3 regions of the Pseudohongiella sp. SYSU M77423 genome follow, and region 2 is predicted to be linked to each of the others. Evidence: predicted binding sites of a transcription regulator. Region 2 holds the regulator's gene; each other region holds the start of a gene.
The links. The regulator sigma-54, encoded in region 2, starts transcription at its own class of promoters, with help from an activator protein. The targets are predictions, from matches to a motif close to ANTGGCATNNANNTTGCTNT.

Region 1 (3,131 bases), on a different contig from region 2:
TTTCGTTTAGTTGATTTGCAAAATTTCAGACATCGACACAGGGCCGACACCGGCCAGGTTCAATGTCAGTGAACCGGATTTTTCTATCGTGACACTGTTGACGTTGGCACTCAGATAGGTGGGCACCTGCTCTGTTATGCCGTTTCGGCTGACACTTAGTTCAAAGCTGTATTTGCCAGGCGGATAACGCTCGTCATTCGCATCTGTGCCCGTCCAGAAAAACTCCTGACGGCCATCGGTCTGCTCGCCCAGACCGAACTGATCAACAACTTTGCCGCTGGCATCGTAGACACGTAATGTCGCCGACTGAGCGCCGCCATCGAAGTCAGCCAACACACTGATCGCCCCGCTTTCACCCAACTGCGTCGTGTTTGTTTTGACATGCACAGGACGACCCACCAGCGACGTTGCCTGCAGGTGCTGGGCGGACTGGAAAGCAGACGAGAACTGCTCGAAACTCTGTGTCATCTTCTGGGCTTCTTCCAGAGAGGAAAATTGCGCCAGCTGGGAAATAAATTCGCCATTATCCTGGGGGTTGGTAGGATCCTGATTCTCCAGCTGCGCTATCAGCAGTCGCAGAAACTCGTCGCGGCCCATTTCGTTTTTGGTTTTCTTTTCTTCCTGATTACCATAGTCCGACAGGATTTTACTGAGTGCATTGCCGCCTGCGCCGTTGATTTCCATCATCGTCTCCTTATGCCTGACCCAGTGTCATCACTCGCTGCATCATCGTGCGCGCGGCTGACATCACTTCAACGTTAAGCTGGAAGGAGCGCGAGGAGGAGATCATGTTGGTCATCTCCTCAACGATGTCTACATTGGGGTAGTAGACATAGCCGTCTTCGTTGGCCATCGGGTGACCGGGCTCGTGGCGGGCCTGCAGCGGACGGGCGTCTTCGACCACACCCGCGACACGAACACCGACAGCTGCCTGCTGACTGTTCATCGGACCAAACGGGTCCTGCATGGCGGCAGTCATCATCGGTGCAAAAACGGCATGGCGCGCCCGATAGGTCTGGTCGGCACTGCTGGCGGCGCTGTTGGCATTGGCCATGTTGCTGGCCGTTGTGTTCAGTCGCAGCGACTGCGCGCTCATGCCTGAGCCGGCGATATCAAACACCTGCGTCAGATTCATGCTTATTCTCCTTTCAGGGCTTTCTGCAGCCCGGTGAATTTACTGTTCAAAAACTGGAATGAAGCCTGGTGCTCCAGAGCGTTGCGGGCGAATGCCGCATTTTCGACCTGCTCATCAACGGTGTTGCCGTCCAGTGAAGGCTGTGATGGAACGCGGTACATCTGCTCAGCAGAAGCCATGGCGGGCAGCCCACTGATGTGGCGGCTGTGAGTGCGGGTAATGTCTACACTGCGTCCGGCGCCACTGGCTTCGGCCAGAAGTGCGGAAAAATCCATGTCACGCGCTTTGTATCCGGGCGTGTTGGCATTGGCTATGTTATTGGCAAGCAGCGCCGTACGCTGGCTGCGCAAGGTAAGCGCCTGTTCGTGCATGCCGAGGGCATTTGAAAAATTGATGGCCATGGGTCGCTCCACTGATTGCATTTGGCTTTTCTGGAGCTAGTGTGAGCAAATCCCGTGCCAGAGATTATTTTTTAATTATTACAGACACTTAAATCATTATTGCCGAAGTAACGGCAAAACATTGCCCAACAGCTTTGCCGGTTGGCGGCAAGATGTCGGCCAGGAAGAGGAAATCGAGGAGTTGGTGAATTAAATCACTGAGTGACGATCAACTACGGTAAACGCTGGTATTGGTGCTGACACGTTCCATCGTGTAGAGACCGTTCAGAGCACCTGGCAGCGATTCGGAAGCACCGAGCATAAGATAGGAGTTGGGATTCAGCGACCCATGCATACGCCGCAGGATGTCGGCCTTGAAGTCAGCCGCGAAATAGATAAGCACGTTGCGACAGAAAATGATGTCAAAGCGCCCCAGGCCCGCATAGTTATCCTGCAGATTGAGTTGTTTGAAGGAGACGCGCTGTCGAATCGAATCCTTCAATTTGTACCGCCCGCCCGCCAGCTCATCAAAGAACTGCCGCCGACGCGCCTCGCTCAATCCACGACTGACACTCAAACCGTCGTATTCGGCCAGGCGGGCACTGTTCAGCACGGTCATGGAGATATCAGTAGCGATAATTTCGGGCTCGCGCATCAGTGCACCCGGATTCCTTGCCTTGAATTCATCAATGATCATGCTGATTGAATACGGCTCCTGCCCGGACGAGCACGCGGCCGACCAGATGCGCAGACTGGGACGCTTCTCTTCAAGCAGCAGCCGCGGCAGAATGACATCCCGAAGTGTGTCAAATGGGGCGATGTCGCGAAACCAGAAGGTTTCGTTGGTGGTCATCGCATCGATAACCGCCTCTTTGAGATGCGGCACAGTACCCTGATGGATGCGTGACACCAGCGAAGTCAGATTGGCGAAACCATGCTGCTCCATGATGCGGCGCATGCGGTTGGCTACCAGGTACTGTTTGTTTTCGCCCAGCACGATGCCGCAGGCCTGACTGAGAAAGGTCCTGAAAGCCTGGTAGTCGGCATCACTGAACTGTGGTGACTCGTGCGTCATCGTGTGTCAGGCGGCTGGCTGGCGCAGCTCCAGTTGCTTCAGAACTCGCTTGGCAAGCTCATCCGGGTGGAATTTAGCCAGAAAATCGTCGGCGCCTACCTTTTCCACCATGGCCTGGTTAAACACACCACTGAGTGATGTATGCAACATGACATGCAGTTTGCCCATGTCCGGATGGTTCTTGATTGAGGCCGTCAGCGTGTAGCCATCCATCTCCGGCATCTCGATATCGGAAATAACCAGGATGTACTTATCAATGGGATTGATCCCCTCGTTGATCAGACCACGCAGATGATTAAGCGCCTGCTTGCCATCATTGAGTACTACCGTCTGCAGACCCAGCGCTTCGCAGCATTTGCGGATCTGCGCGCGGGCAACGCTGGAATCATCAACAATAAGCACCGTATTCAGTTCGGTTCCGCGTTTGCCACTGTCAATCAGGGCATCGCTAAGACCCACGGTGGCAGGCGATACTTCGGCCAGGATGCGCTCTACGTCTAGAATCTCGACCAGCTTGCCTTCCACCTCGGTAACCGCTGTC
Region 2 (3,131 bases):
CTGGATGAGCCATTTGCCGGTGTTGACCCCATATCGGTCAGTGACATCAAGTCCATTATTCAACACCTGAAGGATCGTGGCATCGGTGTGCTGTTGACTGACCACAACGTTCGTGAAACGCTGGACATCTGTGAGAAAGCTTATATTGTCAGCGATGGTGGCATTATTGCCGAGGGTGACGCCCAACAGATACTTGCCAACCAGCGTGTGCGCGATGTGTACCTGGGCAAGAATTTCCAGATCTGACCATCAAATGTCGTGACAAAATCTTGAAAATCCCACTCAATATCGGCATGATGTTTGCTTTAATTAACCGGCCCACATCTGGCCCAGTAATTCACGAGACCGAACCCGTTCTAGCGATGCGCCTGATGTCATGAAGATTTCGCTCCAGCTCAAACTCGGTCAACAGCTGACCATGACCCCCCAGCTGCAACAGGCAATTCGCCTGCTGCAACTGTCGACGCTTGACCTTCAGAACGAGATTCACGAGGCACTGGAATCAAATCCAATGCTGGAGGTAGATGAGTCTCCCGACAGCGATAGCAGCGATAGTTACGAGAACAGCGATAACACTGATAAGGCCAATGGTGCTGATGAAGCAACCGACTCACGCACCTACGAGGAGCGCCAGAACGCCTTCGACGAGGTCACTGCGGCCACACCTTCCAATACCGACAGCGATACTGGCGAAGCCGGCTGGGAGGAACACATTCCCGAGCAGCTTTCTGTGGATACCAACTGGGATGATATTTACCAGACCACCTACTCCACGGGCAGCCCGATGGCAGACACGGATGATTTCGAATCACGTGACTCCGCCTCAGAAACTCTGCAGGACCACCTCAACTGGCAATTGAACCTTACCAACATGTCGGATACCGACCGGCTGATTGGCATGGCAATCATTGATGCCATTGATGCCAACGGCCAGCTGTCGCTGAGCGTTGAGGCCATTCACGAAGGCCTGATGGATGATATCGAAGAGCTGGAAGAGGATGAGGTACTCGCCGTATTGCATCGCATTCAGCAGTTCGACCCGGTGGGGGTCGCCTACCGCGACCTGTCGGAATGCCTTTTGATCCAGTTAAATCAGGTCCCGTCCGAACTCGAGACCGATCCCGTGCGGCACGCCAAGATACTGGTGCGGGACTACCTGGCCCTGTTGGGCAATCGGGACTACGCCCAGATCATGCGGCTCACACGCTTGAAAGAGCCGGAGCTGCGCGATGCGATTGCCATCATCGAAAAACTTAATCCACGTCCGGGCGCCGATATCGCACCATCCAGCGCCACCTACGTTATCCCTGATGTGATTGTCAGCAAAGACACCCGCAGCGGGCGCTGGCGTGTCGAGCTCAATCCGGAAACAGCGCCCAAGCTGCGTATCAACGCCGATTACGCAGCGCTGGTCAAACGTTCCGATAACAGCTCCGACAACAACTATCTGCGCGACAACCTGCAGGAGGCACGCTGGTTCCTCAAGAGCCTGCAAAGTCGTAACGAGACACTGCTGAAAGTAGCCTCGCGCATTGTCGAGCATCAGCAGGGTTTCCTGGAGCAGGGCGAAGAGGCCATGAAACCGCTGGTCCTGCATGACATTGCCGAAGCAGTAGAGATGCATGAATCAACCATCTCCCGGGTAACCACTCAAAAATACATGCACACGCCGCGCGGGATATTCGAGCTCAAGTACTTTTTCTCCAGTCACGTCAGTACCGCTGGCGGAGGCGAATGCTCATCAACCGCGATACGCGCACTGATCAAAAAGCTGGTTGCTGGCGAAAACCCGCGCAAACCACTCAGCGACAGCAAAATCACTCAGTTGCTGGAAGACCAGGGCATTAATGTCGCCCGCCGGACAATCGCCAAATATCGCGAATCCCTGTCCATCCCCCCTTCCAATGAACGCAAGCGGCTGGTCTGACACCTTGCCAGTCCGCTCGGCGCACGTTGCCAGCGCCTGCCCAAGGCACTAGAATGGCGGCTCTGGAAAACAGGACACAGCAATGCAATTAAGCAGCATACTTACCCCGGAACGCGCCCTGTGCAACCTGCCGGGTGTCAGTAAGAAACGATTTCTGACCACGATCAGTGAAACCATCGCAGAAACCACGCCCAACCTGTCGGCTGACGCTATCTACACCGCATTGCTGGCACGTGAGCAGTTGGGCAGCACCGGTATTGGCAATGGTATTGCCATTCCCCACTGTCGCGTTTCCGAATGCACAACAATCACCGGTACCCTGGTAAAGCTGGATGAGGGCATCGATTTCGATGCCGTCGATTCACAACAGGTCGATCTGCTTTTTGTACTGATCGTGCCGGCCGAGGAAACCGATGAACATCTGCGCGTGCTTAGCGCACTGGCACGCCTGTTCCATCAGGATGAATTCTGTCAGGCTCTGCGGGGCGCTCGCAGCAATCAGGAACTGTACGACATCGCCGTACGATTTGATCAGGAACAACAGGCTTAAGCCTGACAGTTGACCCAACGATTCATTGAAGCAGGCTGTGAGACGTCGTGAAACTCTTGATTATCAGTGGTCGCTCCGGCTCGGGAAAAAGTACCGCCCTCAATATGCTCGAGGATCATGGTTATTACTGTATTGATAACCTGCCTGCCAGCCTGCTACAGGCATTTGTGTCGCGCATTTGCCGCGACACACCCGAACTGCCCCGCGTTGCTGTCAGTATTGACGCGCGCAATATTCCTGAAGACCTGAAGAACGTCCCGCAGATCCTGCACGAGCTGCAGCTGTCGGCGCTCAATATTGAAATCATTTTCCTTGATGCCAACAGCCCGACGCTGATCAAGCGATTCAGCGAAAGCCGCCGGCGTCACCCGCTTACCAGCAACACGGTTGGATTGCGCGAGGCCATCATTCAGGAGCGCGAATTGCTGGAGCCCATTTCCGCTATGGCCGGGCTGTCGATCGACACCAGTACAATGTCGGTACATCAGCTGCGTGAAGTCGTTCGTTCACGAATTCTCGAAAAAAAGGATTCATCGCTGTCCGTGATGTTTGAATCATTTGGCTTCAAGAATGGTGTGCCGATTGATGCCGACTTTGTATTTGACGCCAGGTGCCTGCCCAATCCGTATTGGGACAGCCAGCTGCGCCCTCTCA
Region 3 (3,131 bases), on a different contig from region 2:
TTGCTGGGACAGTTGATTGCCATGCAGATGGGGCTGGGTTTCGCATCGATGGTGGATCCGGCCAATGGCATCAACGTTGCGATTCTAAGTACGTTTTACATGATGTTTGTCACGATTCTGTTTGTCAGTTTCGACGGACATCTGGTGATGATAGAAATTCTGGTTGAGAGCTTTGAGTTGATCCCGGTGTCCAGTTCAGGTCTGGACACAAGTGTGTATTATCAACTGATCAGCACCATCAGCTGGGCATTTTCCAGCGCGCTGCTGTTGGCGCTGCCAGCATTGACAGCCCTGCTGATGACCAATTTTGCATTCGGCATCATGACGCGAGCAGCACCTCAGATGAACATTTTTGCACTGGGTTTTCCCATTGCGCTGATGTTTGGTCTGTTTGTGATCTGGTTGTGTATGTCATATTTTCTCGACGCCACCGAGGCAATTTTTGCCGAGGCTTTCATTCGCATGCGGGCGCTGATGCAGCCCATCTGACGCAGGAGGTACTGTATGGCTGAAGAACAGGACTCCTCGGCAGAAAAAACCCAGGACCCCACCCCGAAACAACTTGAAAAGGCTCGAGAAGAAGGCGACACCGTCCGTTCGCGGGAGCTGAATACCATGGCCATTCTGCTGACTGGGGTGGGCGGCATGCTGGTGTTTGGTGGTTCCATGGGACAGTCCGTCATCGATATGATGAACTACAACTTCGATGTGCCACGCGAATCCATTTTTGACACCACCGCGATGCTGCGTTTTCTTGATGTGTCAATCATGGAGGGGCTGCGGCTCTTGTTACCGGTTTTTTCACTGCTGTTGCTGGCCGCGTTTCTTGGGCCGATTGGGCTTGGCGGCTGGAACTTTACCTTCAAGGCGGTGATGCCCAAGGCCAGCCGGATGAACCCGATGTCCGGTCTCAAGCGCATGTTTGGTCCCAAGGCTCTGGTTGAGCTGGCCAAGGCCGCCGCCAAAGTACTTGTGGTGGCCGGCATTGCCCTGTTGCTGTTTTTCATGAATATGGACAGCATCATGGCCATTCAGCAGGAGCCTACTGTGCCTGCGATCGCGCATGCTCTAGGCATCATCGGCTGGTCTGTGCTGGCAATGTCCTGCGCGATGATTCTGATCACCATGGTGGATATACCGTTTCAGATTCACTCGCATACCCAGAAGCTGCGGATGACGCACCAGCAGGTCAAGGACGAGATGAAGGACACCGAGGGCAAGCCTGAGGTGAAGCAGCGTATACGTCAGCTGCAGTACCAGATGTCACAGAACAAGATGTTCAAGGAGCTGCCACAGGCAGACGTGGTCATCACCAACCCGCAACACTACGCGGTGGCTCTGAAATATCAGCAGGGCGGAGGGCAGGGTGCCCCGACACTGGTGGCCAAGGGTATTGATCATATGGCACTGCGTATCCGAGAAGTGGCGACAGAGAACAAGATCCCCATTGTCGAGGCGCCGGTCCTGGCGCGAGCCATCTACTACAACACCAAGCTTGAAGATGAGATACCTGAAGGTCTGTACAAGGCCGTTGCGCAAGTGCTTGCCTATGTCTTCCAGCTGCGGCAGCACGCACGTGGCAGCGGTCCCAAGCCCAAAGCAGTTGATCTGACGAAGTTGACTGTACCTGAAGAGTTGCGCCGTGACGGCATAACGCCTGACCCGGACGCGCCGAACTGATATTGATCTGAAGCTGGTGCCTATACTGGCACGACTCTTGCGATACCCCTGTGTAATAGCTGATCAGCGCCAGACAAACCCCTGGTTTGGCGGTGCTGGCTCAGAAAAGCGTCAATAATTCGACCGCGGATACTGGTAAGTGACAGTTATCCGTCACAGGAACTTCGCAACAGCGATGATGAATATCGGCAATAACATGAATCGCGGCACGTTGATGTCAAACGCGCGCAGTTTTACCGACGGCAACCTGGGTATCCCGGTGTTGCTGCTGGTCATCCTGGCGATGATGACGCTGCCGATTCCGCCGTTTTTGCTGGACGTTTTCTTCACCTTCAACATCACCATCGCACTGGTTGTGCTGTGTGTGGCCGTCTACGCGATGCGTCCACTGGACTTCGCGGTGTTCCCGACCATTCTGCTGGTTTCCACACTGCTGCGCCTGGCGCTCAACGTTGCCTCCACACGTGTGGTACTGCTGAATGGTCACGAGGGAGGCGCGTCAGCCGGTAAGGTCATCGAGTCCTTTGGTGAGGTTGTGATCGGTGGCAACTACGCGGTTGGTCTGATCGTGTTCATGATTCTGATCATCATCAACTTTGTGGTTGTGACCAAGGGTGCGGGCCGAATCGCCGAGGTAAGCGCGCGTTTCACCCTGGATGCGATGCCCGGCAAACAGATGGCCGTTGATGCTGACCTGAATGCTGGCATCATTGACCAGGAGCAGGCCCGGGTGCGTCGTCAGGACATTACCCAGGAAGCCGACTTTTACGGTGCAATGGACGGTGCCAGCAAGTTTGTTAAAGGCGACGCTATCGCCGGCATTCTGATTCTTGTGATCAACATCGTGGGCGGTCTGGCAATCGGCATGATGCAACACGGCCTGGATTTTGCCACGGCAGCCGAGCGCTATGCACTGCTGACTATCGGTGACGGTCTGGTGGCTCAGATTCCGGCACTGGTGCTGTCCACCGCAGCTGCCATCATGGTAACCCGCAACAACAACTCCGAAATGATGGGCGCCCAGGTCGTCGGGCAGATGTTCGCGACACCGCGCGCGCTGGGTATTGCCGCTGCCATTCTGTTTGTCATGGGTATCGTGCCGGGCATGCCGCATTTTGCCTTCCTGTCGCTGGCCCTGGCGGCCGCCTGTGGTGCAGTGTTTATCTATATGAAAGGTCAGCGCGCGCTGCAGCCGACCGCGGAACAGAAGGCCGTCGAGAAAGCCGATCAGGAGAAGAAGCAGGCACAGGCCGCGGAACCCCAGGAGCTTGGCTGGGGCGATGTCACGCCTGTGGATATAGTAGGTCTGGAAGTGGGTTATCGCCTGATTCCCATGGTCGATAAAAGCCAGGGCGGACAATTGCTCGCCCGCATCAAGGGAATTCGCAAAAAGCTGTCGCAGGAGCTGGGTTTCCTGGTGCCGTCTGTGCATATTCGCGACAACCTGGATC

Region 1: a site for sigma-54 is predicted at 1,579-1,598, ahead of flgB (flagellar basal body rod protein FlgB). Genes of this name have one in related genera too.
Region 3: a site for sigma-54 is predicted at 1,705-1,724, ahead of flhA (flagellar biosynthesis protein FlhA). Genes of this name have one in related genera too.

The regions. Positions count from the first base shown of each region.
Region 1 is NZ_JARYTH010000006.1:147,459-150,589, reverse strand. Features, by position in the region: gene QGM61_RS13690 (flagellar hook assembly protein FlgD) at 7-687, opposite strand; gene flgC (flagellar basal body rod protein FlgC) at 695-1,135, opposite strand; gene flgB (flagellar basal body rod protein FlgB) at 1,138-1,536, opposite strand; gene QGM61_RS13675 (CheR family methyltransferase) at 1,745-2,590, opposite strand; gene QGM61_RS13670 (chemotaxis protein CheV) at 2,597-3,131, opposite strand, start outside.
Region 2 is NZ_JARYTH010000005.1:184,983-188,113, forward strand. Features, by position in the region: gene lptB (LPS export ABC transporter ATP-binding protein) at 1-246, shown strand, start outside; gene QGM61_RS12340 (RNA polymerase factor sigma-54) at 377-1,927, shown strand; gene ptsN (PTS IIA-like nitrogen regulatory protein PtsN) at 2,010-2,477, shown strand; gene rapZ (RNase adapter RapZ) at 2,525-3,131, shown strand, end outside.
Region 3 is NZ_JARYTH010000002.1:54,516-57,646, forward strand. Features, by position in the region: gene fliR (flagellar biosynthetic protein FliR) at 1-489, shown strand, start outside; gene flhB (flagellar biosynthesis protein FlhB) at 505-1,680, shown strand; gene flhA (flagellar biosynthesis protein FlhA) at 1,877-3,131, shown strand, end outside.